Regions from separate parts of the Pseudarthrobacter sp. S9 genome, predicted to be linked through region 4. Evidence: riboswitches for the same ligand, from Rfam matches in the RefSeq annotation. Region 4 holds a riboswitch; each other region holds the start of a gene.
The links. Region 4 has a riboswitch for thiamine pyrophosphate ahead of ACQCSY_RS18435 (bifunctional hydroxymethylpyrimidine kinase/phosphomethylpyrimidine kinase). Riboswitches for the same ligand answer to the same signal wherever they lie in the genome.
Positions count from the first base shown of each region.

Region 1: it holds a riboswitch for thiamine pyrophosphate, as region 4 does, so the genes downstream of both, ACQCSY_RS11335 (ECF transporter S component) here and ACQCSY_RS18435 (bifunctional hydroxymethylpyrimidine kinase/phosphomethylpyrimidine kinase) in region 4, are expected to answer to the same signal.
Region 2: it holds a riboswitch for thiamine pyrophosphate, as region 4 does, so the genes downstream of both, thiC (phosphomethylpyrimidine synthase ThiC) here and ACQCSY_RS18435 (bifunctional hydroxymethylpyrimidine kinase/phosphomethylpyrimidine kinase) in region 4, are expected to answer to the same signal.
Region 3: it holds a riboswitch for thiamine pyrophosphate, as region 4 does, so the genes downstream of both, ACQCSY_RS22995 (LLM class flavin-dependent oxidoreductase) here and ACQCSY_RS18435 (bifunctional hydroxymethylpyrimidine kinase/phosphomethylpyrimidine kinase) in region 4, are expected to answer to the same signal.

Region 1 is NZ_CP189576.1:2,370,945-2,378,686, forward strand. Features, by position in the region: gene ACQCSY_RS11310 (Na+/H+ antiporter subunit D) at 1-397, shown strand, start outside; gene ACQCSY_RS11315 (Na+/H+ antiporter subunit E) at 394-939, shown strand; gene ACQCSY_RS11320 (monovalent cation/H+ antiporter complex subunit F) at 936-1,214, shown strand; gene mnhG (monovalent cation/H(+) antiporter subunit G) at 1,204-1,602, shown strand; gene ACQCSY_RS11330 (DUF4235 domain-containing protein) at 1,639-1,902, opposite strand; TPP riboswitch at 2,100-2,243, shown strand; gene ACQCSY_RS11335 (ECF transporter S component) at 2,311-2,958, shown strand; gene ACQCSY_RS11340 (ABC transporter ATP-binding protein) at 2,975-4,570, shown strand; gene ACQCSY_RS11345 (energy-coupling factor transporter transmembrane component T family protein) at 4,567-5,370, shown strand; gene ACQCSY_RS11350 (UDP-N-acetylglucosamine 1-carboxyvinyltransferase) at 5,555-7,078, shown strand; gene ACQCSY_RS11355 (glutamate--cysteine ligase 2) at 7,155-7,742, shown strand, end outside.
Region 2 is NZ_CP189576.1:3,736,240-3,743,981, forward strand. Features, by position in the region: gene ACQCSY_RS17895 (glucose-6-phosphate dehydrogenase) at 1-361, opposite strand, end outside; gene ffh (signal recognition particle protein) at 527-2,113, shown strand; gene ACQCSY_RS17905 (alpha/beta fold hydrolase) at 2,188-2,922, shown strand; gene thiC (phosphomethylpyrimidine synthase ThiC) at 2,952-4,778, opposite strand; TPP riboswitch at 4,773-4,880, opposite strand; gene ACQCSY_RS17915 (amidohydrolase family protein) at 4,958-6,040, shown strand; gene ACQCSY_RS17920 (VOC family protein) at 6,122-6,997, shown strand; gene ACQCSY_RS17925 (hypothetical protein) at 7,127-7,564, shown strand.
Region 3 is NZ_CP189577.1:201,057-208,798, reverse strand. Features, by position in the region: gene ACQCSY_RS23020 (hypothetical protein) at 1-212, shown strand, start outside; gene ACQCSY_RS23015 (glycoside hydrolase family 15 protein) at 341-2,161, shown strand; partial or broken gene ACQCSY_RS23010 (IS110 family transposase) at 2,611-2,837, shown strand; gene ACQCSY_RS23005 (thiazole synthase) at 3,134-3,946, opposite strand; gene thiS (sulfur carrier protein ThiS) at 3,952-4,188, opposite strand; partial or broken gene ACQCSY_RS22995 (LLM class flavin-dependent oxidoreductase) at 4,389-4,709, opposite strand; TPP riboswitch at 4,756-4,852, opposite strand; partial or broken gene ACQCSY_RS22990 (aldehyde dehydrogenase family protein) at 4,896-5,086, shown strand; partial or broken gene hxlB (6-phospho-3-hexuloisomerase) at 5,419-5,993, shown strand; gene hxlA (3-hexulose-6-phosphate synthase) at 6,070-6,693, shown strand; gene ACQCSY_RS22975 (APC family permease) at 7,086-7,742, opposite strand, start outside.
Region 4 is NZ_CP189576.1:3,842,154-3,849,895, forward strand. Features, by position in the region: gene ACQCSY_RS18430 (Rne/Rng family ribonuclease) at 1-2,448, shown strand, start outside; TPP riboswitch at 2,566-2,663, shown strand; gene ACQCSY_RS18435 (bifunctional hydroxymethylpyrimidine kinase/phosphomethylpyrimidine kinase) at 2,646-4,253, shown strand; gene rplU (50S ribosomal protein L21) at 4,611-4,919, shown strand; gene rpmA (50S ribosomal protein L27) at 4,981-5,244, shown strand; gene obgE (GTPase ObgE) at 5,362-6,951, shown strand; gene proB (glutamate 5-kinase) at 6,941-7,742, shown strand, end outside.

The sequences.
Region 1 (7,742 bases), 1.5 Mb from region 4:
GGCCTACGCGCTGGTGATCGGGGGAGTGCTGACCAGCCTGCTGACGCTGCTCGCCGTCGCCAGGGTCTGGAACCGCGCATTCTGGCGCAAACCCGAGGACGCGGAACATCCCGATCCGGTGCTGCTCGCGGCTCCGCAAGATTCGGCCACCGGGGACCGGGGCGGCAAGACAAATGTCACCTTGCTCCCGCGGACCATGGTGGGCTCCACCCTGGGCCTGGTGATCTTCGGCGTGGCGCTGACCGTCTTTGCCGGGCCGCTGTTCAAGGTGGCGGACCAGTCCGCCCAGGAGATGCTGGACAGGTCCTCCTACATCCAGGCGGTGCTCGGCGAAGACGCGCCGGTCCCGGTGATCGCCCAGTCCGGGCAGGGTCAGCAGACTGGCGGCCGGAAATGAGCCGGAAGCGGATCTCGCTGCGACAGGAACTGCCGCTGCTGGTGTGGCTCGTGATTGTCTGGGGCGCCCTCTGGCAGAACTTCAGCCCGGGCAACCTGCTCTTCGGCGCACTCATCGCGGTGGTGGTGGCGCGCGTGTTCTACCTGCCCCCGGTGGAGCTCGGCGGCCGCTTCAATGTGCTCCGCGCCATCCCCTTCGCCGTCATCTTCCTCGCGAAGGTGGCGGCAGCGAGCTTCCAGGTCCTGTTCCTGGCCGCCGCCCGCGGACCGCGGGTGATCAGCGCCGTCGTCGCCGTCCCCCTGCGGAGCCACTCCGACCTCCTGGTGACCGCCACCGGGCACGTGATCTCGCTGATCCCGGGCTCGCTCGTGGTGGAGGTGGACAGGTCCACGTCCACGCTGTACATCCACGGCATCAATGTCCGCAACGCCGAGGACGCGACCCGGCTCCGCAAGGAAGTCCGGGACACCGAGGCCGGGCTGATCCGCATCATGGGGAGCCGAGACGAACTGTCCGCACTCAAGCAGGAGGCGCGCGCATGATGCAGCTTGTCCTGACGGTGACCGCCGTCGTACTGTCCCTGGCCGCCGCCGGAGCGATCATCCGGATCGCGAGGGGCCCCTCGCTGCTGGACCGGGTGCTCGCCGCCGACGTGCTGCTGGCCATCGTCGGGGCCGCGCTCTGCATCGACATGGCCGTCAACCGGCACCTCAACAACCTGATGCTTCTGGTGGCGCTGTCCATCATCGGTTTCGTCGGCTCCGTCACCGTGGCGCGGTTCGTGGCGGACAGGCGGGAGAACGTCCGTGAATCCTGACGCGTCCCTGGCCGACTTCATGATCGACGCCGTCTCCGCCGTCTTCATGGTGGTCGGCGCGCTGATGTCCCTCGCCGCCGCCGTCGGGCTGCTGCGGTTCCCCGACCTCATGAGCAGGATGCACGCCGCCACCAAGCCCCAGGTGCTCGGACTGTTCCTGCTGCTGTTCGCCCTGGGGCTCCAGATGCGCATCTGGTGGGTGTGGCCCGCGCTGGCGGTCGCCTGGCTGTTCCAGCTGCTCACCGTGCCCGTGTCCGCCCACATGGTGGGCCGGGCCGGCTACCGCACCAAGCACCTGCACCCGGAGCTGCTGAGCACCGACGAGCTCGAGGCCGTGGTCCAGCAGTCGGCCGCCAAGCGCGGTGCCGACGACGACCAGGGTGGCTGAGCCCGGTAGTCCAGGCCCAATCACCGGGGAGCCCGGTTAGACGATGTCCTGGGTCTTGGCGAAGCGGGTGATCGCGCGCTGGGTGCCGCGGTTGGCAAGCACCTGGATGATGGCGCTGACCGAGGCGGAGATCAGGGCGAAGATCAGGGCCGAGCGTAGCGTGGTGGGGATGTCGTCGTCGTGGCCCTTAGGCGGCTTGTTGCCGGTGGACTTCTCCCAGACGGTGTCGACGAGCTTGGTACCGACAAACCCGGCGAGGAGGCTGATGCCGGTGCCGAGCAATTTGATGACGATGTTCATTCCGGGACTCCTTGTGGGAGGAAGCAGGGTGGGAGGAAACCGAGTGGGAGGAAGCAGGGTGGCAGGAAACAGGGCTGCCCCTAGCCTAGCGTCCCTGCTGGGGGGATTCCCGCCGGGATAGCGGGGGAATTGTGACAGCCGGCGCGGGATTTGGCGGGCCTGCGGGTGTAAACTGAACAACGCCCACAAGGGCGATTTTAATACGACAGGGGAGCGCCGCCGTCGGGCATCACTGGAGGAATCCAGGGGAACCAATGGTGGGCGCTGAGAGTGCGGACAGCCGCAGACCCTCGAACCTGATCCGGCTAGTACCGGCGCAAGGGAGTCGAGATCTCAGAGTGCCCGGAGCGGCGGCGGAAGCGGCGGCCAGCCGGGGGACTCTCCCCTCCTGTTCCTCAGGAGGACGACATGACTGATACATCTGCAAAGCATGGTTCTGCCAAGCCGATGCTTGGACAACGCAACTACAACTGGCGTGTGGTGGACATCGTGGTGGCCGCCTTGATCGCCGTCGCCGGCGGCGTGATTTTCTGGGCCTGGTCCCAGGGCGCCAACGTGATTTCCGCACCCGTCAACGCGTTCTACCCGCCCCTGACAGGTCTCTATGCCGGCGGCTGGATGATCCCGGCCGTGCTGGGCATGCTCATCATCCGCAAGCCGGGCGCCGCCCTGTTCTGCGAAACAGTGGCTGCCACCGGCGAGCTGATCATGGGCTCGCAGTACGGCACCACGGTGCTGATTTCCGGCGTCCTCCAGGGCCTCGGCGCGGAGCTGGTGTTCGCCGCGATCCTGTACAGGAAGTTCAACCTGCCGGTGTCCCTGCTGGCCGGAGCCGGCGCGGGCCTGTTCGGCGGCCTCAACGACTCCTTCCTGCCGTGGGGCTGGAACATCGCCTACGCCGCCGGTGACAAGCTCGCCTACATCGTCTTCATGGCAATCTCCGCTGCCGTCATTGCCGGCGCCCTGTCCTGGCTCGCCACCCGCGGCCTGGCCAAGACCGGGGTACTGAGCTCCTTGGCCTCCCGCAAGGCCGCCACGGAGCCTGTCTTCTCCTGACATCCGCCGACGACTCATGACATCTTCCAATACAGTCCGCCCGTCGGCGATCACGGCCCGCGGCTGGGGCTGGCGGCACGCGGGCAGGCCCCGGCCCGCGGTCAGCGGGCTGGACCTGGACATCCGGCCGGGGGAACGGGTGCTGTTGCTGGGCCCTTCCGGCGCCGGCAAGTCGACGCTGCTCCACGCCCTGGCGGGCGTGCTCGGCGACAGCTCCGCCGGCGCCGGTGCCGCGGGCGGAGCTTCGGGCGACGCCGAGGACTCCGACGAGGCCGGAAGCCTCCTGATCGACGGCGCCCCGCCGCGGGCGCAGCGCGGCCGGGCCGGACTCATGCAGCAGGACCCGGAAACCCAGGTGGTGCTCTCGCGCCTCGGCGACGACGTCGCGTTCGGGGCGGAGAACCTTTCCGTGCCCCCGGCGGAGATCTGGGCGCGTGTGCAGGAAGCGCTCGACGACGTCGGGCTGGCCCGGCTGCCGCTGGACCACCCGACGTCGGCCCTCTCCGGCGGACAGAAGCAGCGCCTGGCGCTCGCCGGCATCCTCGCGATGCGCCCCGGGCTGCTCCTGCTCGACGAACCCACCGCCAACCTGGACCCGGCCGGCGTCCTGGAAGTCCGCGACGCCGTGGGCCGCTGCCTGGACAAGACCGGGGCCACCCTGGTGGTCGTGGAGCACCGGGTGGCCGTGTGGAAAGACCTCGTGGACCGGATCGTGGTGCTGCGGCCGGGTTCCGCCACGGAGTCCGCGGTGCTGATCGACGGCACCCCGGACCAGGTCCTGGAACAGGCACGGGACATGCTCATTGCTGCGGGCGTCTGGGTGCCGGGCCATGTGCCGCAGGCCCGGGCACGCACGGCGGCCGGGGCTGCCGGACAGCTGCTGCTCGCCGCGGAACAGCTCGCGGTTTCCCGGGAGCGGCCACGCCGCGCCGGTCTGCGCGGCGGCTTCCGCACCATCGCACCGCACCCGGTGCAGTCCGGCATCACGGCCCGGGTCCGCGCCGGGGAGGCCCTGACCATCACCGGCCCCAACGGTTCGGGGAAATCGACCTTCGCCCTGACCCTGGCCGGTCTCCTGCAGCCAGTCGCGGGGGCGGTCTCTGCCACGCTGGAGCTCAGCGCCGGCGCCGGCATCGATCCGTACCAGTGGAAGGCCCAGCAGCTGATCGCCAGGATCGGGACCGTCTTCCAGGAACCCGAGCACCAGTTCGTCACCGGCCGCGTGCTCGATGAGCTCATGTTCGGCCCCCGCCACCTCGGCTACGGTGAAGAGCGCGTGGACGAGCTGCTGGAGCGACTGCGGCTGAGGGACTTGGTGGACGCCAACCCCTACACGCTCTCCGGCGGCGAAAAGCGGCGCCTCTCGGTGGCGACGGTGCTCGCCGCCCACCCGCAGGTGCTGGTGCTGGACGAGCCCACCTTCGGCCAGGACGCGAACACCTGGGCTGAACTCGCCTCCTTCCTCTCCGAACTCCTCGACGCCGGCACCGCCGTCGTCTCCGTCACGCACGATCAGGAATTCAGCGCCGTCCTCGGCGGCACCGAACTCAGGCTGGCCACGCCGGGCCTTGACGTCGCGGACCTCGGGCTGCCCGAGGCGGCGTCGCCATGAGGGAAGTCCTGAACCTGCGCGGCAACCATGCCCTGCTGACCCGCGCCAATCCGCTGGCCAAGTTCACCGCCGTCGTCATGATCACCCTGGTGCTGGCGTTGTCGATCGACTGGGTCTCGGCGTCGGTGGCGCTGGCCTTCGAACTGATGCTTTTCCCGCTGGCCGGGCTGACCGTTGCCCTGCTGTGGCAGCGCGGCTGGCCGTTGATCCTCGCGGCGACGCTGGGCGGCTGGAGCACCGCCATCCTGGCGCCGGACACCGGGTCCATACTGTTCGACGCCGGCATCTGGTCCATCAGCGCGGGCTCCCTGCAGCTGGGGCTCGGCTTCATGCTCCGCGGCCTCGCCATCGCACTGCCCGCGGTGCTGCTGATGAGCTGCACGGACCCCACGGACCTGGCCGACGCCCTGGCGCAGAACGCGAAGCTGCCGCACCGCTTCGTCCTCGGCACCCTGGCGGCGATGCGGCTGGTGGGGCTCATGGCCGAGGAATGGCAGACCATCGGCATGGCCCGGCGTGCCCGCGGCGTGGGCTCGCGCGGCAACCCGTACCAGCGGCTCCGGGCCACCCTAGGACAGAGTTTCGGGCTGCTGGTGCAGGCCATCCGCCGCGCCTCCCGGCTAGCGGTCACGATGGAGGCGCGCGGCTTCGGCGGCGCGCAGCGGACCTGGGCGAGGCCGTCGACATTCAGCGGCCTCGACATCTGGGTCCTGCTGGGCGGGCTGGGCATCGCCGCGGCCGCCGTCGCCGCGGCCCTCGGGGCCGGCACCTGGAACCTCGTCTTCCTCACACGGCAGTAGACGCGGGAGTGTCCGCGGTAGACGCCGGAGCACCGGAGGACGCCGGAGCGCCGCGGCGCCGGAGGGCGGCCGGTCATGGCGCGGTTATCGCAGGTTATCGCACAGCGCGGGTATCCATGTGACATTGACGCCATTTCGGAGGCGATTCCGCGGCCGGATAGCTTATCCGTGATATTTTTCTGAAATGACTCAACAGACTGCTGAATACGTAGGCGTCCTGCTCCGCGATGCCCGCGGGGAGAAGGGCTGGACCCAGGCACAGCTCGCCGCCGAGCTGGGCACCAGCCAGAGCGCCATCGCCCGGATGGAACAGGGAAAGCAGAACCTGAGCCTGAAAATGATCCAGCGGCTGGAGACCATCGTCGGCCGCACCATCGTCAAAGTAGGCCGGCCGCAGATGACCCACCTCCGGGTGGACGGCGGCCGCACCCTCTCAGGCGCCGTGGACGTCAACAGCAGCAAGAACGCCGGCGTGGCCCTGCTGTGCGCCAGCCTCATCAACCGCGGCACCACGACGCTGCGCCGCCTGGCGCGCATCGAAGAGGTCAACCGGATCGTCGAGGTGCTGACCAGCATCGGCGTCGAATGCACCTGGCTCAACGCCAACGATCTCCAGATCCGCCGCCCGGCAGTCCTGGACCTCGGGTCGATGGACGTGGAGGCTGCCCGCCGGACCCGCAGCGTCATCATGCTGCTGGGCCCGCTCCTGGACGAATCCGGCGAATACCGGCTGCCCTACGTCGGCGGCTGCGACCTCGGCACCCGCACCGTGCAGCCGCACATGCAGGCGCTGCGCCAGCTCGGCCTCAGCGTGGAAGCGAAGTCCGGGTTCTACGCGGTGCAGGCGCCGCCGTCGGACGGCCGCGACCGTTCCTTCGTGCTCAGCGAACGCGGTGACACCGTCACCGAAAACGCCATCATGGCCGCCGCGCACCGCCGCGGCACCACCATTATCCGCAACGCCAGCTCCAACTACATGGTGCAGGACCTCTGCTTCTACCTGCAGATGCTCGGCGTGGAGATCGACGGCGTGAGCACCACGACGCTGAAGATCACCGGCCGCCCGTCGATCGACGTCGACGTCGAATACTTCCCGTCCGAGGACCCGATCGAGGCGATGAGCCTCATCACGGCCGGCATCGTGACGAACTCGGAAGTCACCATCCGCCGCGTCCCGATCGAGTTCATGGAAATCGAGCTCGCGACGCTGGAGCAGATGGGCCAGCGGCTCGAGGTGTCCGGCGAATACCTTGCCCGCAACGGCCGCACCCGGCTGGTGGACGTCACCACCCAGCCCTCGGAGCTGCGCGCCCCGGAGGACAAGATCCACCCCATGCCGTTCCCCGGCCTGAACATCGACAACCTGCCGTTCTTCGCGGTCATCGCCGCCAACGCCCAGGGCCAGACCATGATCCACGACTGGGTCTACGACAACCGAGCCATGTACCTGACCGAGCTGAACAAGCTGGGCGCCCAGGTGCAGCTGCTCGATCCCCACCGTATCTACGTCAACGGGCCCACCAAGTGGCGTGCGGCGGAAGTGGGCTGCCCGCCGGCGTTGCGCCCGGCCGCCTGCCTGCTGCTGGCCATGCTCGCCGCCCGCGGCGTCTCGGAACTGCGCAACATCTACGTCATAGAGCGCGGCTACGAGGACCTGGCCGAGCGGCTCAACACCATCGGCGCGAAGATCGAGTATTTCCAAGACTGACCCCCGCTGACCCCCGCTGACCCGCGTTGCTGGGACGCACCTGTCCTACGGGCCGGAGTCCGTGCAGAATAGAAGCATGCGCACTTTCGGCGTTGAGGAAGAACTCCTGATTGTCGACCCGGCTACCGGTTTCCCGCTGGCCCTGGCCGAGGCCCTCATGGCGCGCCTGAACCCGGGCGACGTCGTAGGCCACGCCGACGCCGGATTCAGTTACGAGCTCAAGCTTGAACAGGTCGAAACCCAGACCGTGCCGTGCCTTGATCATGCGGGGCTGCTCCGGGAAATCAGGCGGGGCCGGGCCCTGGCGGACCAGGCGGCACGGGCGCACGGCGCCCGTGTGGCGGCCCTGGCCACGTCCCCCTTCGCCCCCGCGACGCACACCACGCCCAAACCGCGGTATGCCACCATGGAGGAACGCTACGGCGTCACCGTCCGGGACCAGCTCACCTGCGGCCTCCACGTCCATACCCACGTGGAGTCCCCGGAGGAGGGAGTGGCGGTCATGGACCGGGTCCGCGACAAGCTGGCCGTGCTGATAGCGCTCAGCGCGAACTCGCCCTTCTGGAACGGCGCGGAGACGGGGTTCGAGAGCTACCGCACGCAGGCATGGAACCGCTGGCCGGCGGCAGGCCCCTCGATGATCTTCGGCAGCCTGCCGGTCTAC
Region 2 (7,742 bases), 110 kb from region 4:
GGCTGATGCGCGGCGGCAGGGCGAAGTAGACGGCCACCGGGCCCTCCAGCTGTGCCAGCAGACCGGCGAGCTGCCCCCCGGCCGTAACGTCCAGCTGGTGGTAGCTGGTGGTCTCCCGGATCCGCTTCAGCTCCCGCTTGCCGTAGGCATCGGCCTGGGAGTTCTCGTCCGCAAAGGACTCCTCGAGGCGCTCCAGCCATCGTTCCGGCGTCCAGGGGTCCGATCCCGCACCGACCAGGGTCAGGCCGGCGGCGCGCCCCCGGGCCACGAGCCGGGCCAGGCCGGGCAGCAGGAGCCTGCCGGTGAGGTCACCCGAGGCCCCCAGGATGAGCAGGGTTTTTACCATTGTTTGGCTGGTCACCCAGCCAGCATGCCATCTTGAAGGCGTGTCTTGGTATCCTAGATAGTCGAGTCCCGTTGTCGAGACGGTTCGTTCAGGCGAACATCAGTCGCGACGCTGGCGTGCCGGACCGGCCGCCAACTGTAGATCCCCAACTGTAGATCCACTGAAAGAAGTGCACGGCGCGTGTTCAATTCACTCTCTGACCGGTTGACAGCAACCTTCAAGAACCTCCGTGGCAAGGGCCGCCTGACCGAGGCGGACGTTGACGCCACCGTCCGCGAGATCCGGCGCGCCCTCCTGGACGCCGACGTCGCCGTCTCGGTGGTCCGGGAATTCACCGGCCGGGTGCGCGAGCGTGCCCTCGGCGCCGAGGTGTCCGGCGCGCTTAACCCGAGCCAGCAGATCGTGAAGATCGTCAACGAGGAACTCGTCGAGATCCTCGGCGGCGAAACCCGCCGGATCCGCCTCGCCAAGACCGGCCCCACCATCATCATGCTCGCCGGCCTCCAGGGCGCCGGCAAGACCACCCTGGCCGGCAAGCTCGCCAAATGGCTCAAGGCCCAGAACCACAGCCCCCTGCTGGTGGCCTGCGACCTGCAGCGTCCCAACGCGGTCACCCAGCTGCAGGTGGTCGGCCAGCGCGCCGGCGTGCCCGTGTTTGCCCCGCACCCGGGTGCCACCTCCGAACTCGAGCACCCGATCGGCGACCCGGTCGCCGTCGCCCGTGCCGGCGTCGAGGAAGCCCGCCGCACCCTGCACGACGTCGTGATCGTGGACACCGCCGGACGGCTCGGCATCGACGCCGACATGATGGAACAGGCCCGCCAGATCCGCCGGGCCATCGTTCCGAACGAAGTCCTGTACGTGATCGACGCCATGATCGGCCAGGACGCCGTGAACACGGCGGTGGCCTTCGATGAAGGCGTCAACTTCACCGGCGTCGTGCTCTCCAAGCTCGACGGCGACGCCCGCGGCGGTGCCGCGCTGTCGGTCGCATCCGTGACCGGCAAGCCCGTCATGTTCGCGTCCACCGGCGAAGGCCTGGACGACTTCGAGCTCTTCCACCCGGACCGCATGGCCTCGCGCATCCTCGACATGGGTGACGTGCTCACCCTGATCGAGCAGGCCGAGAAGTCCTGGGACAAGGACGAAGCCGCCCGGATGGCGAAGAAATTCGCCGACCAGGAAGACTTCACCCTGGACGACTTCCTGGCCCAGATGCAGCAGATCCGCAACATGGGCTCCATGAAGAAGATGCTGATGATGATGCCCGGGGCGCAGAACATCCGGCAGCAGCTCGAACAGTTCGACGAGCGCGAGATCGACCGCGTCGAGGCCATCGTCCGCTCCATGACGCCGCACGAGCGCGTCGCGCCCAAGATCATCAACGGCTCGCGCCGCGCCCGCATCGCCCGCGGTTCGGGCGTGCACGTCTCCGAGGTCAACGGCCTGCTGGAGCGCTTTGCCCAGGCCCAGAAGATGATGAAGAAGATGGCTGCCGGCGGCGGGATGCCCGGAATGCCGGGGATGCCCGGCATGGGCGGCGGCGGAGGGGCACGCAAGGGAGCCAAGAACGCCCCCAAGAAGAAGGCCCGCTCCGGCAACCCGGCCAAGGCAGCCCAGGAACTCCGCGAGGCGGAGGCCCGGCGTGCCGCGGGGCCCAAGGCCCTGCCGAGCGGTGCATCCTTCGGCCAGCAGGGAGAGGACTTCGATCCCTCCCAGCTGAACCTGCCCAAGGGTTTCGACAAGTTCCTCGGCGGCAGCAAGTAGCGCCAGCCGGCTGCCATGCCGGCGTCCATTGTGTCGCAGGCCTCAACGGCGGGCCGGTGTCATAGGGTTAGACCATGTTCAAGCAGCGCGTAGTTTTCGTCCACGGGGCAGGCAGCTTCGGCGCTGCCGCGTGGCCAAAGCAGCACGGGATGGCGCTCAGCTACGATGCGCTGTTCCTGCGGCGCCACGGCTTCGACGCCGTCGCCGAGCCGCTGGAATCGGATTTCGCCGCCGATGCCGCCATCGTGCTGGGATCGCTGGCCGATGACGGCCGCGGCGCGGCCGGCGGCCACGTGGTGGCCCATTCCCAGGGCGCCATCGCCGCGATGATGGCCGCCGTCGAACGGCCCGACCTCGTGCATTCCCTCACCCTGGTGGAACCGGACTGCCTGTCGCTGACCGCGGAGCTGCCGGCCACGGCGGCGCACCGGGCCCTGATGCAGCCGCTTTTCGACGTCCGCCACCACCTCAGTGATGACGACTTCCAGCGGGAGTTCATCCGGCGCGCCTTCTCGGCGGACGCCCCCGGGGCCACGACGCCGGAGGCCCGGAGGGCGGCCCGCCGGCTGCGCCTGCAGGCACCTCCGTGGGAGGCACCCCTGCAGATCGTGCCCGGGGTGCCCACGCTGGTGCTCACCGGCGGCTGGGAACCTCTGTATGAGGAAATCGCCGGCTATCTCCGTGAAACCGGTGCCCTGCACCGCGTCGCCGCGGGAGGGCACCGGCCCCAGGATTCGGTGGACGGGGACCGGATCATCCGCGCGTTTGTCGCGGACGTCAGCCGGCGCCAGCACGCCGAGGCGTGCTGAGCCGAGTGTCCTGAGCCGGGCGTTTTGAGCTAAGCGGGGCTGCCCACGGACGGCTCCGGAAGATAGACCTTGCCGCCGGAGGCAAGGAACTCCTGGCTCTTCTCCCGCATTCCCGCAGCCATGTCGGCCAGCGCGGCCTGAGACTCCGCTGAGCCGTACTCGTCGCGGATGTCCTGGCTGATCCGCATGGAACAGAACTTCGGCCCGCACATGGAGCAGAAGTGCGCCGTCTTGGCGGGTTCGGCCGGAAGAGTCTCGTCGTGGAAGGCCTCGGCCGTGACCGGGTCCAGGGAGAGCGCGAACTGGTCCCGCCAGCGGAACTCGAACCGCGCCTTGGACAGGGCGTCGTCGCGTTCGTGGGCGCCCGGGTGGCCCTTCGCCAGGTCCGCCGCGTGGGCCGCGATCTTGTAGGTGATCACGCCCGTCTTGACGTCGTCCTTGTTCGGCAGCCCGAGGTGTTCCTTGGGCGTGACGTAGCAGAGCATCGCGGTGCCGTAGCGGGCAATCTCCGTGGCGCCGATCGCCGAGGTGATGTGGTCATAGCCGGGCGCAATGTCCGTGACCAGCGGCCCGAGCGTGTAGAACGGGGCGCCATCGCAGAGTTCCTGCTGGCGTTCCACGTTTTCACGGACGAGGTGGAAGGGGATGTGCCCTGGGCCTTCGACCATGACCTGCACATCGTATTTCCACGCCCGCTTGGTCAGTTCGGCCAGGGTGTCCAGCTCGGCGAACTGCGCGGCGTCGTTGGCATCCGCCGTCGCGCCGGGCCGCAGACCGTCACCGAGAGAGAACGCGACGTCGTACTTGGCGAAGATTTCGCACAGCTCGTCAAAGTGGGTGTACAGGAAGTTCTCCTGGTGGTGGGCCAGGCACCAGCCTGCCATGATGGCGCCGCCGCGGGACACGATCCCGGTGACGCGGTTGGCGGTCAGCGGCACATAGCGCAGCAGCACACCGGCATGGACGGTCATGTAGTCCACACCCTGCTCGCACTGCTCAATGACGGTGTCCCGGTAGATCTCCCAGGTCAGGTCATTGGCCTCGCCGTTGACCTTCTCCAGCGCCTGGTAGATCGGCACGGTCCCGATGGGGACGGGGGAGTTGCGGATGATCCACTCGCGGGTGGTGTGGATGTCATCCCCGGTGGAGAGATCCATCACGGTGTCCGCGCCCCACTGGGCGGCCCACTGCAGCTTGTCCACTTCCTCGGCAATGGAGCTGGTGACCGCCGAGTTGCCGATGTTGGCGTTGATCTTCACGAGGAAGGCCTTGCCGATGATCATGGGCTCGGATTCTGGGTGGTTGATGTTGTTGGGAATGATGGCCCGTCCTGCGGCCACCTCGCTGCGGACCAGCTCCACATCGCAGTTCTCCCGCACAGCCACGAACCGCATCTCAGGCGTGATGATGCCCTGCCGTGCGTAGTGCATCTGGGTGACCGTGCGGCCGTCGACGGCGCGGCGGGGCACCGGCTGTGCTCCCCTCCACTCGGCGGACGCGGCGCCGCGGCGCACGGCGGACTTGCCGTCGTCGAGCAGGTTCCGTTCCCGGCCGCTGTACGGTTCGGTGTCGCCCCGGGATTCTATCCATTCGGAACGGAACGGCTCCAGGCCGACCACTGGATCACTTCCGGGCCCGGCCGTCCGGTACACCGTGAACGGAGGATTCTTCACCCCGCCGGGGGAATCCTCCAGCGCGATTTCGGTCACCGGAACGCGGATGCCGTGTTCCTCGTCCGTGGTGAAAGCCAGGGAATGGGACTTCAGCGACTGGGTGGGGCCAGGCTGGTTTTGGCGCTGCTGGTCTGGGCCGGACTGGTCCTTGATAGGGCTGTGCTGTGCGGATTGCGTATTCACGGAATACTCACTTCCTTCGCCGGCATTACCCGGACAGGTTCAACGGTCGCAGGCCGCGTCAGCCCGATCTCAGCCCCTGCAAGGGCACCCGTGTGGTCGTAGACGAAGCTATCACAGCCCGCGCAGGGCCGGCTGTGTGTGACGGAGCGCCCTTGGCCGTGCGGACTACGCTTTAAGGCATGAGCAGGATCATCGAGTTCAGCGGCCCGGTCCTCACCGCCGCGGACCAGGAACGCCGCGGCATGTGGTCCGTCGGCGGCGTGCTGACCTTCCGCCGTCCCGCCGCCGCGCCGGACCTCGTGCTGGACGGCTGGGTCATTCCAGGCCTCGTCGACGCGCACTGCCACATCGGACTCGGCCCCGGCGGCGACGTCCCGGACGACGTCGCCGAGGAACAGGCGGCCACGGACCGCGACGCCGGCACGCTGCTGGTGCGCGACGCGGGAGCCGTTCATGACACCCGCTGGCTCCAGCAGCGCGCGGACATGCCGCGCATCATCCGCTCCGGCCGCCACATCGCCAGGACCGGGCGCTACCTGCGCGGCTTCGCCGTCGAAGTTGAACCGGAGAACCTCGTGGAGGCCGTGCGCAAGCAGGCGCTCGCCGGGGACGGCTGGGTCAAGCTTGTGGGGGACTGGATCGACCGCGACGCCGGCGACCTCGAACCGAGTTTCCCCGCCGGGGTGCTAAGGGACGCCGTCCAGGCCGCGCACGATGAAGGCGCGCGCGTCACGGCGCACTGCTTCGCCGAGGACACCCTGGACGACATGCTCGACGCCGGGATCGACTGCATCGAGCACGGCACCGGGCTGCTTCCGCGGCACCTGCCGCGCTTCGTGGAACAGGGAGTCCCGATCGTGCCCACGCTGATCAACATCGCCACGTTCCCGGACATCGCCGCGCGGGCCGAGGCGAAGTTCCCCCGCTACGCCGCGCACATGCGCTCACTCTGGGAACGCCGCGGCGAACGGATCCTGGCAGCGTACGAGGCCGGCGTGGCCATCTACGCCGGCACGGACGCCGGCAGCGTGATCAGGCACGGACGGATCGCGGACGAGATCCAAGCCCTGCACGCTGCCGGCCTGCCCGCCCGCGCGGCGCTGGACGCCGGCGCGTGGGCCGCGCGCGCCTGGCTCGGGGCGGACGGCCTCAGCGAAGGCGCCAGCGCCGATGTCCTCGTGTACGCCGAGGACCCCAGGACCCGGCTCGGCACCCTGGATCAGCCGAAGCACATCGTGTTGCGGGGTCAACTCGTCCATTAGGAATAAATTGAAGCTTCAAGTAATTTAACTGTATGAAGGTCATCGACGGTCGGTGGCCGCTGAACCACCGGAGCGTTCAAAATGACTGCAGAAGCCACCAGCCAGGATCTTCTTCCCCCCGCACTCACCATGGGTACGGTGATGCTCAAGGTGGGCGACATGAAGCTCATGACGGACTACTACCAGCGTGCCCTCGGGCTCGAGATCGTGGCCGAGCAGGACGGCGGGCTCTACCTGGGCCGCCGCCAGAAGCCGCTGGTCCACCTTGCCCCCGCCCCCGGGCTGCACAGTCCCTCCCGCGGCGAGGCCGGCCTCTTCCACACTGCCCTGCTCTTCGAGGACCAGCACTCCCTGGCCGCCACCGTCGCCACCGCGGCGCAGTATGAGCCGCAGTCCTTCAGCGGCAGCGCCGACCACCTCGTGAGTGAAGCCTTCTACTTCAGCGATCCCGAGGGCAACGGCATCGAGCTGTACTGGGACCGGCCCCGCGAGGCGTGGTCCTGGGAAGGCAAGAACGTCGTCATGGACAGCCTTGCCCTGCCGCCCCAGCACTACCTGGAGCAGTTCCTCACCGAGGAATCGGTGACCGGACAGCGCGAGGCCGGCGCCGGCGTCGGGCACGTCCACCTGCAGGTGGGCGACGTCCAGTCGGCCCATGACTTCTATGTCGGGACCCTCGGCTTCGAGAAGACCGCGGGCTGGCACGGCCAGGCGCTGTTTGTCTCCGCCGGCGGCTACCACCACCACATGGCCATGAACGTGTGGAACAGCCGCGGCGCCGGCCCCCGGCGTGACACCCTGGGCCTGGGCGAGGTGCTGATCGAAGTACCCTCAGGCGACGACGTCGGAGCCCTCGCCGACCGCCTCAAGCTCGCCGGAGTCCAGTCGCACCACACGGGAGCCGAGCTGCGCTTTGGGGATCCGTGGCGCAACCGCATCCGCGTGGCTGTTCGCTGACGGCACGCTGACGGCGTGCTGGCGGCACGCTGGCGCTGACGTGACTGCCCGCTGGGCTAGGCTGAAGCCGGACTTTCCGCCGAGCCACCACCGCCGAGCCACCACCGCCGAGCCACTAAGGATCACCCCATGGGATTCACCGAAATCTTTGTGTCCACCCACGATGAAGCCCTCAAGCGCGCCGCCGCCCTCGACGGCGGGGGCGCCGCGGCGCCGGCGGCCGTCCGGATCCCGGACATCAGCGACTTCGAAGTCGAGCGCCTCGGCGACCTGGCCGGGACCGCCGTCCATGCCGCCGGCGCCGACTACGAGCTCGCGATGGTGGACGTGGCCAGCGACTCCCTGCTCGGCGTCCCGGCCGCCATGGTCCGGGCCCTCGCCGAGCTGCTCACCTACGAAACCGAGGGCGACGGCAACGTCCTGGAGGACGTGGCCGGGAGCTGGGCGGCCGAGGAGGACATGCCCTTCGGTGCGGACCAGGCCCGGAGCTATGTCCGGCAGCTCGCCGAGCTCGCCGCCGACGTGGACCCCGCCACCAAGTCCGGGCTCTACGTCTGGACGTCCTGAGTCCGGACGTCCTGAGTCCGGACGGGTTCCGCGCCGCTAAAATGGAGGGCATTCAGCACGTTGTGCACGTGTCAAGTCGAAATCCCGGCGCTGATCTGGCACAATAAACAGGTACTCGATCTGCGTGGCCCCTCTCTCCGCGTCCGGATCTTGTCCTTAAGAACCCCCTAGTACGGCC
Region 3 (7,742 bases), on a different replicon from region 4:
AAATCCTTCGCGAAGTGAGGACGGGAGAGGAGCCGGATTTTGATATGGAGACCCTTTCTCGCTTGCTCTTTGGCGTCGTGGATGGTCTCATGCTGCAGTGGCTTTCGCTGGATGATCCACCAGCAGGCATATGGGCGGAAGAATCGGCGAGGATGCTGCAGAACGCTCTTCCCACTATGAAATACGAACCCGGCCTGGCCGCCCGGAGGTAGTTCCTTCTCCACTTCCGAGCTCAACTAGATCGCGGATGAGGAAACTACCGGCCTGGCGGTTCCGCGCCGACCGGGTTCACATACAGCGGGCCTAACCTGAATGTGAAAAAGTTGTGATTGAGTGGAGCATGGCTGCACTCATAGAGGATTATGCGTTGCTTTCGGATCTTCAAACCGGGCCTCTCATCTCCCGGGACGGCAGCGTGGACTGGCTCTGTTTCCCGCGCTTTGACTCACCGTCCGTGTTTAGCCGGCTTGTAGGCACCGATGAGCACGGCCGCTGGCTGTTGGCTCCCAGTGAATCAGGCGCTGTCGTTGTCGACCGGCACTACATTGACTCGACATTTGTGCTCCAAACCCTTTGGAAGACTGTCAGCGGAAGCGTCCTAGTTACCGATTTCATGCCGCTGGGGGATAACGGTTCGTCCCTCATCCGCCGTGTTACCGGATTGGCCGGCAGCGTTGAAATGCGCCAGGAGCTTCGGATCCGACCAGGATATTCAACGGTATTGCCTTGGGTGAGTCGGGTCCGTGACAATGCGCCGACGACGGCGCCGGTCCTGTTGGCCATGGCCGGTCCGGATGCTCTCGCACTGAGAGGACCTCATCTTCCACAAGCCCATGCGCATGGGCATGAGGGAAAATTCCTCATTTCAAAGGGCGAGAAGGTCGATTTTGAACTAACGTGGTTCCCCTCGCACCGCCCCTTGCCAGCAGCGATTGACGTTGATGTCGCCCTTGAAGAAGCCACTGAGTATTGGAGCCGCTGGGGAAGCCACTGCCGGCAAGACGGTGCGTATGGGGGTGCGGTAAAGCGTTCGCTGTTAGTACTGCGAGCCCTTACGCATTTGGAAACGGGCGGCATTGTCGCAGCGCCCACGACGTCCCTCCCGGAGGAATTCGGTGGACCGCGGAACTGGGACTATCGGTACTGCTGGTTGCGCGATGCGGCCCTGACACTGGAATCGATGCTGACCCACGGCTATGAAACGGAGGCCCTTCAGTGGCGCAACTGGCTCCTTCGGGCACTGGCCGGCGATCCCGAGCAGATGCAGATCATGTACGGGGTTGGGGGAGAGCGGGAACTCCCCGAACGCGAGCTCAGCCACCTCCCCGGTTATGCGAACTCCAGGCCTGTTCGCATTGGAAATGCGGCCGTTTCGCAGTTCCAGGCAGATGTCGTCGGCGAAGTGATGGTGGCATTGGAAAGACTGCGTATGGCCGGAGGTAAAGAAGACCATTTCTCTTGGGCCCTTCAGCGGGCGCTCTTGGGATTCGTAGAAAAACACTTCGACGACAGGGACTTTGGCCTTTGGGAGATGCGCGGCGAGGCACAGTACTTCACCCACTCCCGGGTGATGATGTGGGCCGCCTTCAACAGCGGGATCCGGGCGGTACGGATCCACGGATTATCCGGAGATGTTAAGAAGTGGGAGCAACTCCGTGAGCGGTTGCGTGAAGAGATAATGCGCGAGGGATTCGACCGGAGGATTGGCTCCTTTACGCAGAGCTATGGCGGAGGTCAAACAGACGCTGCGTTACTAGTCATGCCACAGGTCGGTTTTCTCGCCTACAACGACGAGCACATGCTCGGCACTGTCAGACGGCTGGAAGAAGAACTCCTTACCGACGACGGCCTTTTGCTGCGCTATCGAACAGAGAGTGGCGTTGACGGCCTGGAACCGGGTGAACATCCTTTCCTCGCATGCTCGTTCTGGCTCGTGGAGCAGTATGCGCGTACAGGCCGACGGGCCGAGGCAAAGATCCTTATGGACAAACTCGTGGGGCTTGCCAACGAGCTCGGTCTGCTTAGCGAAGAGTACGCAACGAACGAAAAGCGGATGGCCGGCAACTTTCCCCAAGCATTCTCACACCTGACCCTGGTCAGGGCCGCCGACGCCATGCATGGGGTCGATCGCCTCAGTCTGGCTGTCGACGCTGCCGTTTAGTGGCACGGCGTCGGAGAAGACCGGTTCCGGTCCGTGTGCTCCTTCCAGGACCCGGCAACACAAGCGTGACACCGTTCGAACCTTGGATGACAACGATCGCGGACCTGGACACCGGCCAGGCCCTTGGTGGCGTCGACGGTCGGGACCAAAAGGGTGTCGGCACCGGTTGTTCGCCCCGTCCCTGGCATGGCGCGCCTGGCCGTGCAGGCCGTCGCGATCGACCCCTCCGCGGCCTTCCGCGTCCTGCAGGCTGCCGCCCCGGCCCCTTTTCATAGCCCAGCGCAACGCGCCAGACTTCCGCTATCGCCGTCGGTTCGGGCGTGTCGATACCGACTGCACAGCCAGCCTCTGAGGCCACCCCGGTGACGGCTGCCGCGGACTCGATGTCACGTGGCGTCACCTCGCCGCCCGCGTTGTGCGAGGTGAACCGGATGAATACACGGTTGTAACGCTACCGAAGGATCGCCCGGCGGCGGGGCAAGAAACGCGCCATCGTCGCCGTCGGACGTTCCATCCCGTCATCGTCTGGCACCTCCTGAAGGACCCGGACGCACGGTTCCATGACCTCGGCGCCCACAACTTCACCCGCCGCACCAACCCGGACACCAAAAAACGCGGCCACATCCGCCAGCTCGAAGCCCTCGGCTACACCGTCACCCTGACCCCGGGAGCCTGACACCCGCCCGCCTTCATACCGCGGACCCACCCCGCCGGACCCCGGCGGGCACACCAGCACGCCACCCGCCGCAGCCAGCTCACCCCCATTTTCGGATCAGCTCGAGCACGCTGGCCGCCGTCGGCGTCTTGTAGACAGTGACCCGCCGCCCAGGCGGTAGCGCCGGTCCGGCAGGCCCGAAAGGGACTCGTCAATTTGCGGCGGGTGAGGACCTCGTCCTTAGGTGCCACGGCTGAGTCTTGGTGGGGAGCGGGTGAGCCTGCCCATCGCCGCACCCGCACAGTCAGAACCCTGGTCTAGAGGAACTCGGCCCGGCCTTCCATCGCAGAAGACGCCAGCGCATGCTCGCGGCGCGGGATACGCCCGGCCGCCTTCGCCAGCCTACCGGCGATAACAGCGTGTTTGAAGGCTTCACCCATGAGCGCAGGGTTCTGCGCGCGGGTCACGGCCGTGGCCAGCAGAACGGCGTCGCAACCCAGTTCCATAGCGAGGGCGGCATCCGAGGCGGTACCGATGCCCGCATCCAGCACCACAGGCACAGAGGAGCGCGACACGATCAGCTCAATGTTGTGCGGGTTGAGGATTCCCAGGCCCGTCCCGATCGGAGAGCCAAGCGGCATGACTGCGGTGGCCCCCAGGTTCTCCAGACGCAGCGCCAGGACCGGGTCGTCATTGGTGTACGCGAAGACTTTGAAACCACGGTTGACGAGCTGCTCGGTGGCATCCACGAGTTCCACGGCGTCCGGCAAGAGCGTGTGCTCATCGGCAATGACTTCGAGTTTGACCCAGTCCGTTTCCAGCGCGTCGCGGGCCAGTTCCGCCGTCATGACCGCATCCCTTGCGGTGAAGCAGCCGGCGGTGTTCGGCAGGACCCGGATGTTGTTGTCCACGAGCAGCCGGAACAGGGAACCCGTTTCGGCGGGCGAGTAGCGGCGCATGGCTACCGTGGTCAGTTCCGTCCCGGAGGCCAGGAGCGCGGCACCGAGTCCGTCCAGGCTAGGCGCTCCGCCCGTGCCCATAATGAGCCGGGAGCTCAATTCCACGCCATCGATGACCATGCGGTCAGTCTCTGTTCCAGGCCCGGCTGGAAGCGCAGTTGTTTCAGTCATCATCCTCATCCTCCCTGAATTGCTGTAACGAGTTCAATGCCATCGCCCTCAGCAAGCGCCGTGCTGTGCCACTGGCTGCGGGGCACCACCTCCGAGTTGCGCGCTATTGCCACACCCAGCCGCTGGCCGTCCGCGGCCTGCCCGCTGGGGGCAAGTTCGCGGCCTGTGATCTGGCTGACGAGCGTTGCAGCGGAGGCCATTGCCCCTACGGCGTGGGGCTTGCCGTTCAGTGTGATGTTCATGCTGATTCCTTGTTTCTGGTCAAATATGATTGAGGGTTGCAGCGGCTGAGCCTGATTCGGCGGGGACTGGTCCGGCGTGCCCGGACGCGCCCGGGCGGTTGCTGATGTCTAGTTCGTGGGTTTGCCCATGGGACTTCGGACTTGCCACAGTGAAGTGGACGTGGCCCTGCCGGGATGGGTCAGTGGAGAGGCTTATAGGACTATCCATTGTCCGGGACGCCTACGGTCGGCCGTTCCAGTCCGAGGTGTCCGCGCAGCATGTCCGCCGTGTAGCTGCTGCGGAAGAGCCCACGCCGTTGTAATACCGGAACCACCCTGTCCACGAACTCGTCGAGCGAATCGGGCAGCAGCGGCGGCATGAGGTTAAACCCGTCTGCGGCACCGGAGCGAAACCACAGCTCAATCTGGTCGGCGACGTGCTCTGGAGTTCCGAACACGGTGCAGTGGCCCCGCCGGCGGCCAGCCTTCCCAGCAGTTGCCACTGTTGGCTTCTCCGCCTCGATGATCCGCAGGATCAACGAGGCGGAGCCGTTCGGGCATGGCCCAGGCGTGGTCAGGCGTCAGGCGAATAGTCATCCGCAACATCCCTTCGCTAGTACGAACTAGATCAGGTTCAACGGGTGTTCTCTCAGCCCCGGCCAGCAGGGCACCCCGTGTCACTGGAATAAACCCTACTCGCAACCAGGCGGACAGAACCGTGGAGTCCGGAATGCTTCATCAAGTCCTCAGCCGACACCGTCAAACGGCTCACCCTGGAGTTCGGCGGCAACGACGCCGGTATCGTGCTGCCGACGCCGACGCCGACGCCGATCCCAACGCCATCGCCCAAGACCTGTTCTGGGTGCCTTCAGCAACGCCGGCCGGACCTGCGGCGGCCCTCAAACGCCGCTACGTCCACTAAGACATCTACGAGGCCGTATGCGAAGAACGCTGTCGCAGTCCATTGCGTGCGGACACGGCGGACCTCCGTCCATCATGACCGGCAGCAGGCGGACAATGGCCGTGGCTGCGTAGCTACCTCCCCGGGCAACGCCCTGCCATTCAACGGGGGATCGATGGACTGCACACCCATGCCGCTGAATCTCGTCAGGGCATACCGGACGATCCACACACCCACCTACCCAAACGGGCAGTTTAAACCATCCCGAATTAGCGTTTCCCCTCCCCGTAAATGACAGGACGATGGATGTCAGGCCCACCTCTGGAGGAGGAGAAGTGAATTTGACCGTGATGACCGGACCCGCCCCGGACGTATCCGGGGAAGCCTTCGCCGGCAGCGTCTCCCTTGTCCTGGGGGAGATCGCGGATACCGCCGCAGGCATCGACCGGCAGCAGGTGGCCGGCCTGGCCCGTCACCTTAGCCAGCCGGGCCGGGTGTTTGTTGCCGGCGCGGGCTGGTGTTGCGGATGGCGGCGATGAGGCTGATGCACCTGGGCCTGAATGTCCACATCGCCGGTGACACCACCACTCCCGCAATCGCTTCCGGGGACCTGCTCCTGGTGGCCTCCGGATCGGGGACGACCTCGGGGGTGGTCAAGTCAGCGGAAACGGCGGCGAAGGCCGGGGCGCGGATCGCCGCGTTCACCACCAACCCGGATTCCCCGCTCGCCGGGCTCGCCGACGCCCTGGTGACCATTCCCGCCGCGCAGAAGACCGACCACGGCTCCAGCGTCTCGCGCCAGTACTCCGGGTCCCTGTTCGAACAGGTGCTTTTCCTCGCCACCGAGGCCCTCTTCCAGTCCCTGTGGGACAACACCGATGTGCCCGCCGAAGAGCTCTGGCTCCGGCACGCCAACCTCGAATAACCGGGGCCCCTCTTTTTCCACACCCACCGCAGTTACCTGCAGAGAACCGCAGTTCCTTACAGAAAGTAGAAACATCATGAAGCTCCAAGTTGCTATGGACGTTCTGACCACCGAAGCCGCCCTCGAACTGGCCGGCCAGGTCGCCGAATACGTCGACATCATCGAACTCGGCACCCCGCTGATCAAGGCCGAAGGGCTCTCCGCCGTCACCGCCGTCAAGAACGCCCACCCGGACAAGATCGTCTTCGCCGACATGAAGACCATGGACGCCGGCGAACTCGAAGCCGACATCGCCTTCAAGGCCGGCGCCGACCTGGTCACCGTGCTCGGCACCGCGGACGACTCCACCATCGCCGGCGCCGTCAAGGCAGCCAAGGCCCACAACAAGGGCATCGTCGTGGACCTCATCGGTGTCGCAGACAAGGTCACCCGCGCCAAGGAAGCCCGCGCCCTGGGTGCGAAGTTCGTCGAGATGCACGCCGGCCTGGACGAACAGGCCAAGCCCGGCTTCGACCTGACCGGACTCCTGAGCGCCGGAGCAGAAGCACGCGTCCCGTTCTCCGTCGCCGGCGGCGTGAAGCTCGCCACCATAGCAGCTGTCCAGCAGGCCGGCGCCGACGTCGCCGTCGTCGGCGGCGGCATCTACAGCGCAGCCGACCCCGCCCTGGCCGCCAAGCAACTCCGCAACGCCATCAACTAACCCTCCGATTGACGGTGGCGTCCCGCACCCTTAAAGCCGCGGGACGCCACCTCCGGAGTCCAGCCCCTGCAACTTCAGGGGGCCCGCAGCCGAGGAATTTCTTGCCTGGGCCCCCGCGGAGAGCCCCCACCGCGGGCAGTACCGCGCCGACGACGGCCGACTGATACGGGTCATCGAGAACGGCACAGGCTGCCGTCGTCTGTTTGTTTGTGATGATCCCGTCGTGCTGTATTCGATCTAAGACGGGCTAGTCGACGACGACGAACTCAACGCCGGCGGGCATCCTTCGGAAAAATGCCTGCGGTGGAACAAGCAAGGGCCACGGAATCCCGGCCACAGAGACGGGAAGGCAGACCGTTCCTTGACCGGTCTGCCTTCCCGTCTTTGAGAGATTAGACCAGTGCGGGTGCAAGCTGATCGTCAGCGTCAGCGGAGTCCGGCACGGCTGCCGCATGTTCTTCCAGCACACCCGTGCGGTGCCTGATACGCAGCCTGTACAGCAGGAGACCGACCACAACGACGAATCCGACGAAGATGACCCCGCCCCACTGGAAATACCACTCGAACGGTGGCTCGGAGTTGTAGATCTCCGGCCGAGGCCAGATCAGGTTGACGGTCATTGCGGCTCCCCAGACCACGGCAATGAGATTGACGATAAAGCCCCGCTTCTTACCCAGGCTGAAGCCTGACTCTGCCCCATCGTCAGCCAGCGGCCACTTTTTCAGGAACCTGTTACGGAGCATGGGAGCGGTGACCAGCAGGTAGGCCAGGTAGATCAGCACGATTCCAATGCTGGAAAGAATCGTAAAGATGGCGGGCTGGCCGATATTGATCAGCAGCGGGATGATTGCGAGAACGCCGGTGGTGATGGCCGCCGTCGTGGGGGTCTTCCGAACCGGGTGGACTTTTGCAAGCTGGCTGCTGAATGGCAGGTTATTGTCCCGCGCCATCGCGAACATCATGCGGATGGCCGCAGCATGGACGGCGAGTGCGCAGACAGTGATTGCCACCACGACGCAGAGCAGGAAGGCCTTGCCGAAGGGTCCTCC
Region 4 (7,742 bases):
GAAGAAGGCGAGGAGGGCGAAGACGCCAGCCGGCGTCGGCGCCGCAGCCGCGGACGCCGCGGGCGCAGCCGCACCGCCGGCGAGTCCGAAGCCGAAGCTGAAGGCTCCGCGGAGGAGGGCGAAGAAGGCCCGGAGGACACCCTGGAAGACGGCGTGACCTCGCGCCGCCGTCGCCGCCGCCGCCGTGGCGACCAGGACCTGGAACTGACCGGCGGGGGAGACGACGATCCGCCCAACACGGTGACCCGCGTCCGCGCGCCCCGCGCGCTCTCCGAGGCGCCGGTCAACAACCGCGTCACGAGCGTCAAGGGCTCCACCCGGCTTGAGGCCAAGAAGCAGCGCCGCCGCGAATCCCGCGACACCGGCCGCCGCCGCACCGTCATCACCGAGGCCGAGTTCCTGGCCCGCCGCGAATCCGTGGACCGGCAGATGATCGTCCGCCAGCGCGACGACAGAATCCAGATCGGCGTGCTCGAGGACGGCGTCCTGGCAGAGCACTTCGTCTCCAAGACCCAGCAGGACTCCCTGATCGGCAACGTCTACCTGGGCAAGGTCCAGAACGTGCTGCCCTCCATGGAAGCCGCCTTCGTAGACATCGGACGCGGCCGCAACGCCGTGCTGTACGCCGGCGAAGTGAACTGGGACGCTGCCACGCTCGAAGGCAAGCAGCGCCGGATCGAGAACGCGCTGAAGTCCGGCGACTCTGTGCTGGTCCAGGTCACCAAGGACCCGGTCGGCCACAAGGGAGCCCGGCTCACGAGCCAGATCTCGCTGCCCGGCCGCTACCTCGTCTACGTGCCCGGCGGTTCCATGACCGGCATCTCGCGCAAGCTGCCCGACGTCGAACGCAACCGTCTCAAGCGCATCCTCAAGGACCGCCTGCCGGAAGATGCGGGCGTCATTGTCCGCACCGCGGCCGAGGGGGCGTCCGAGGAAGAGCTGACGCACGACATCAACCGCCTCCGTGCGCAGTGGGAAGGCATCGAGAGCCAGTCCACCTCCACCAAGATCCTCGCCCCCGAGCTGCTCTACGGCGAACCCGACCTGACCATCAAGGTGGTCCGCGACGTCTTCAACGAGGACTTCTCCAAGCTGATCGTCTCCGGCGAGGAAGCCTGGGACACGATCGAGGCCTACGTCACCTATGTGGCACCGGACCTCGTGGGCCGGCTCGAAAAGTGGACCAAGGATTCGGACATCTTCGCGGCCTGGCGCATCGACGAGCAGATCCACAAGGCCCTGGACCGCAAGGTGTTCCTGCCCTCCGGCGGCTCCCTCGTGATCGACCGCACGGAAGCCATGACCGTGGTGGACGTCAACACCGGCAAGTTCACCGGCAGTGGCGGCAACCTCGAGGAAACCGTCACCAAGAACAACCTGGAAGCGGCCGAGGAAGTCGTCCGGCAGCTCCGGCTCCGCGACATCGGCGGCATCATCGTGATCGACTTCATCGACATGGTGCTGGAATCGAACCGCGACCTCGTGCTGCGCCGCATGGTGGAGTGCCTGGGCCGGGACCGCACCAAGCACCAGGTGGCGGAGGTGACCTCGCTGGGCCTCGTGCAGATGACCCGCAAGCGCATGGGCACCGGCCTGCTGGAAGTCTTCGGCGAGCAGTGTGATACCTGTGCGGGCCGGGGAATCGTCACGCACGACGAGCCCGTGGAGCACCGCCGGGCCAACGTCGTCGCCGCCGAGCACTACGTGCCGCGGGCCGAGAGCCAGCCCGCCGTACGGACCGAGCGCAAGGGCCGCCGTCGTGGAAAGGGCGGCCAGGGAATCATGGAGACGGCCCCGTCCGCGGCGGTAGCAGTGCACGCCGAGCCCACCGAGGCCGAGCGCCACGCCAAGGCCGAGGCAACCCGTGCGGCCCTGGCGAACATCGCCGCCGCGGCGCACGCCGCCCACCTGCACGACGGGGAGATGGCCGCCGCGCACGACGCCGAGGCCCGCCAGGCCGCCGTCGGCGCAGCCCTGCAGCTGGCCGCGAAGGAGGAGGAGGCAGCAGGACGTCCCGTACTGACCTTCGGTGGCGAGCAGGTTGCCTTGCCGTTCGTCGAGCACGCCGAGGAGTCGCCGGTTCCTGCCTTTACCCTGGATCTGCTGACCGAGGCCTTCGCCCACCTGGGCGAAGCCGGGGAAGCAACGGCAGCGCCGGCACGCTCGGGCGGGTCCGGCCCGGGCCGCGCCCAGGCCGCAGGCTCCCGGTCCGAGGTGGAAGCCGACGGCGCAACGTCCCGCGCCCGCCGCGGACGCCGCAACCGGAGCGCCAGCCGCGCCCAGGGTGCAGCCAACGAGACGTCCGTGAAACACCACGAGGCAACCCCGTCGGCCGCTGCAGTGTCCGTTCACGAGGCCAAGGCCCCCGCCGCAGCCTCACAGGCAGCCAAGCCCGCCGCCAACGAGCCGATCATCCTCGGCGTCGGCGTGCCGGCGTCGGAGCTCTAACCGCTCAGTAAGTCAAGAGAGTAAGTCACCGAAACTGCGGGTGCGGGCCGGACCAGCGTAGCAATACGCCGGATTCGGGCCGCACCCGCAGTTCGTTAAGGGATGGGGCTAGGCTGGAGGACTGACACGGGGTGCCGCGCATAGGGCCGGCTGAGATCCAGACCCGTTGAACCTGTCCGGCTAGCACCGGCGAAGGGATGTCTCTCTTGTCCTCACCATCTCGTCCGACTGATTTCCTTCCGTACCCGCCACGCACGTCCGCGCCGCTCCGGATTCCCCGGGTGCTGGCCATCGCCGGCTCGGACCCTTCCGGCGGAGCGGGGATCCAGGCGGATCTGAAAAGCATCGCCGCGAACGGCGGCTACGGCATGGCGGTCATCACCGCCCTGACCGCGCAGAACACCCAGGGCGTCCGGGCCGTACACGTTCCCCCGGCGGCCTTCCTCACCGCACAGCTGGACGCGATCAGCGAGGACATCAGCATCGACGCCGTCAAGATCGGCATGCTGGGTGACGCCGCCGTGATCGACGCCGTCCGCAGCTGGCTCGAGAAGGTCCGCCCCGGCGTCGTGGTGCTGGACCCGGTGATGGTCGCCACGAGCGGGGACCGGCTCCTGCAGGAATCCGCCGAAGCCGCCCTGCACGCCCTGCTGCCGCTGGCGGACCTGATCACACCGAACCTGGCCGAACTCGCCATCCTGCTCAAGGAACCCGTCGCCGGCGACTGGGCGGAAGCCCTGGACCAGGGCAAACGGCTGGCCGCACTGGCCGGCACCACCGTCCTGGTCAAGGGAGGACACCTCAAGGGAGGCCACCCGACGAGCGGCGGGAACGGGAGCGACGGCGGCTGCCCGGACGCGCTCGTCAACACCGGGGGACTGCTGGGGCAGCAGACGGTGGTGGTGCCCGGGGAGCGCGTGCCCACGCGCAACAGCCACGGCACCGGGTGCTCGCTGTCCTCGGCAATGGCCACGGTGCAGGCCCGGGTGGGGAACTGGGAAGCGGCACTGCGGGAGGTCAAGCCGTGGCTGCAGGGGGCGCTGCGGGAAGCGGGGGGCCTCGACGTCGGATCCGGAAACGGTCCGGTCCATCACTTCCACCACGTGCAGCACCTCACCCAGCGGCAGGACAGGCTCCGGCACCAGACCCCGGCAGAAGGCGAGTTCGCCGTGGCACTTCGGGACGGCGCGGCGGGCGATCTCGACGCCATCTACGGCCTGGAGTTCATCAGGGGCCTGGCCGACGGCACGCTGCCAGAGCACGAGTTTGCCTATTACCTCGCGCAGGACGCCATCTACCTCAACGGCTACTCCCGGGTGCTGGCCCGCGCCGCCGCCATCGCACCCTCGGAGGCTGAACAGCTGTTCTGGGCCCGTTCGGCGCAGCAATGCCTCGAAGTCGAATCGGAGCTGCACCGGACCTGGCTCAGCACCCGGCCCACGAAAGCAACGCTGGGCCCGGTCACGAAGTCCTACGTGGACCACCTGCTGGCTGCCACGGTCTCCGGCAGCTACGGTGTGCTGGTGGCGGCAGCCTTGCCGTGCTTCTGGCTCTACGCCGAAGTCGGGGCCGCCCTGCACGCGGAGTTCCTCGCCGTCGGCGCACCCGAGGCGCACCCCTACGCCGCTTGGCTGCGGACCTATGCCGATGAGGACTTTGCCGCCGCGACCCGGCAGGCCATCGCCTACACCGATACAGCGGCGCGGCTGGCCTCAGGAAGCGAGCGGGACGCGATGGCACTGGCCTTCCGGCAGTCATCGCGCTACGAGGTCGAATTTTTCGACGCGCCGAGGCTGCACGCCTGAACCAATCCGCCCCGCGGAGCCGGTACGATAGTTGGGCACGGTTCCGGAAGTCGTTGCGGCAACACTCTGAAAATTCATGGTGGCGCCTAGCACGTACCAACCGCCGGAACCAGCCTCATTTGCGGCCGAAGGCAAAATTAGCGTATTCTAGATCTTCGGTGCTTACGCCAACACTTGGGTTATGACCCTGAGGACTGTCCACATGAAATTACATGTGGATTTGTTCCGGGGGTAGCTCATGGGTTCCCCCGGGGAATCCACCGGCGTTGAGGCACAGCGTGAGCCAGGCCAAAACAATTTGGACCCAGGTTCCGCACGCAAATCTAGTAATAAACGTCGAGAGAAGTGAGTTCCCCAGTGGTGTACGCGATTGTCCGCGCAGGCGGCCGCCAAGAGAAGGTTTCCGTTGGAGACTTCGTTACCCTGAACCGCGTCCCCGGTGGAGCCGGCAGCACCTTTGAGCTGCCCGCACTGCTCCTGGTAGACGGCGACAAGGTCACGTCCGCTGCCGCGGACCTGGCCAAGGTAACGGTTACGGCTGAGATCCTCGAAGACCTTCGTGGTCCGAAGATCGTCATCCAGAAGTTCAAGAACAAGACCGGGTACAAGAAGCGCCAGGGTCACCGTCAGGAACTGACCAAGGTCAAGATCACCGGTATCAAGTAACCACTCGTTACTGTTCAGGTTTTCAACAGATTCCCCAGAATTTTAAAGGCAGGCATTTCAAATGGCACATAAAAAAGGCGCGAGTTCCACTCGCAACGGTCGTGACTCCAACGCCCAGTACCTCGGCGTCAAGCGCTTCGGCGGCCAGGTAGTTTCCGCAGGCGAGATCATCGTCCGCCAGCGCGGCACCCACTTCCACCCGGGCGCCGGCGTAGGCCGCGGCGGCGACGACACCCTGTTCGCCCTGACCCCCGGCGCCGTCGAGTTCGGCACCCGCCGTGGTCGTCGCGTTGTGAACATCGTGGCTGCTGCAGCGGCAGAGTAACAACGAGTTTTAAATCGGTGGGGCGGGCCATTAGGTCCGCTCCACCGGTGTTTTAACCGCATTACAATCATCTTGGGCCCCTTAGGGGGTCCGGGGAACAGCACTGAGGAGATCCACGTGGCTAGCTTTGTAGACCGGGTAGTACTGCACGTATCCGGCGGTACCGGCGGCCACGGCTGTGTCTCGGTGCACCGTGAGAAGTTCAAGCCCCTCGGCGGGCCCGACGGCGGCAACGGCGGCAACGGCGGCGACGTCATCCTGCGGGTCGACCCGCAGACCACCACCCTGCTCGACTACCACCACGCCCCCCACCGGCACGCCACCAACGGCGGCCCCGGCATGGGCGACTGGCGCGGCGGGAAGAATGGCGAAACCCTGATCCTTCCGGTTCCGGAGGGAACCGTGGTCAAGTCCAAGAACGGCAGAGTCCTCGCAGACCTCGTGGGCGAAGGCGCGGAGTACATCGCGGCCGCGGGCGGCATCGGCGGCCTGGGCAATGCATCGCTTTCCTCGCAGAAGCGCCGTGCCCCCGGCTTCGCGTTGCTCGGCATCGAAGGCGATTCCAGCGACGTCGTCCTGGAACTGAAGTCCATCGCTGACATCGCCCTCGTAGGCTTCCCCTCCGCCGGCAAGTCCAGCCTGATTGCCGCCATGTCGGCCGCGCGCCCCAAGATCGCCGACTACCCCTTCACCACCCTGATCCCGAACCTGGGCGTCGTCCAGGCCGGCGAGGTGCGCTTCACCATCGCCGACGTCCCTGGCCTGATCGAGGGCGCCAGCGAGGGCAAGGGCCTCGGCCACCATTTCCTCCGCCACGTCGAGCGCTGTGCCGCACTGGTGCACGTGCTGGACTGCGGAACGCTCGAATCGGACCGCGACCCTCTCTCGGACCTGGCCATCATCGAGGCCGAGCTTGAGAAGTACGCCGTGGACATGAGCTACAGCGGAACCGACGGCGAAGTGGTGCCGCTGAACCACCGCCCCCGCCTCGTCGCCCTAAACAAGGTGGACCTGCCGGACGGCAAGGACATGGCCGAGTTCGTCCGCCCGGAGCTCGAGTCCCGGGGCTACAAGGTCTTCGAGATCTCCGCCACGAGCCACGAAGGCCTCCGCCAGCTCGGCTTCGCCATGGCCGAAATCGTCAAGGCAGCCCGCGACGCTGTCGCCGCGGCCCCGCCCAAGGTGCACGCCCCCGTGCTGCGGCCCCGGGCCGTCAACGAATCCGGCTTCATGATCCGCCGCGAAGAGAAGAACCTGGAGCCGCTGTTCCGCGTCCTGGGCGACAAGCCGGTCCGCTGGGTCAAGCAGACCGACTTCACCAACGAGGAAGCGATCGGCTACCTCGCCGACCGCCTGGCCAAGCTCGGCGTCGAAAACGAACTGTTCAAGCAGGGTGCCACGCCTGGCGACACGGTTGTCATCGGCGAGGAGGACGGCGTCGTCTTCGACTGGGAGCCGACCATGATGGCCGGCGCCGAGCTGCTGGCCGCGCCGCGCGGCACCGATGTGCGGTTCGCTGACATCGGCGACCGCCCCACCCGCGGGCAGAAGCGCGACGAGCAGGTCGAACGCCGTGAGGCCAAGGCCGCCGCCCGGGCCGAACTCGAAGCCGAACGCAAGGCCGGCATCTGGACCGAATCGGTCAGCGGACGCCGGGCCGCCAAACCGCTCAAGGAGAGTGGACTGGGCGAAGCAGATGACGAGTAAAGCCGTCGTCGCGCCCGGCTCCACGGTCACTCCGGACCGCACAGCCCCGGACCGCAAGGCCACGGACCGCACAGCCCCGGACCGCACCGCCCTGTCCGGGGCCCGCCGGATCGTGGTCAAGGTCGGCTCGTCCTCGCTGACCAGCATCAAGGGCGGCATCTCGGAAGAGGCCCTGACCGGCCTCGCCGACGCCCTGGCGCACAAGCGCAATGAGGGCACCGAGATCATCCTGGTGTCCTCCGGGGCGATCGCCGCCGGGCTCGCCCCGCTGGGGCTGGAGAAGCGTCCCCGCGACCTCGCCACCCAGCAGGCTGCCGCCAGCGTGGGCCAGGGTCTGCTGATGGCCCGGTACACCCACGCGTTCGGGGCACACGGCGTCACCGTCAGCCAGGTGCTCCTGACCGCTGACGACTTCATGCGCCGCAGCCAGCACACCAACGCGTTCCGGGCGCTGGACCGGCTGCTCAACCTCGGGGTGGTGCCCGTGGTCAACGAAAACGACACCGTCGCCACGCACGAGATCCGCTTCGGCGACAACGACCGGCTCGCCGCCCTCGTGGCCCATCTGGTCCGCGCCGACGCCCTCGTGCTGCTCTCCGACGTCGACTCGCTCTACGACGGCCCTCCGTCGCACGGCGCCAAGCGGATTACCCACATTTCCGGTCCCCATGACCTTGAAGGCGTCTCGATCGGCCGCGCCGGCAAAGCGGGCGTCGGCACCGGGGGAATGCTCACCAAGGTCGAGGCCGCCAGCATCGCCGCGGGTTCGGGTATCCACGCCCTCGTGACCT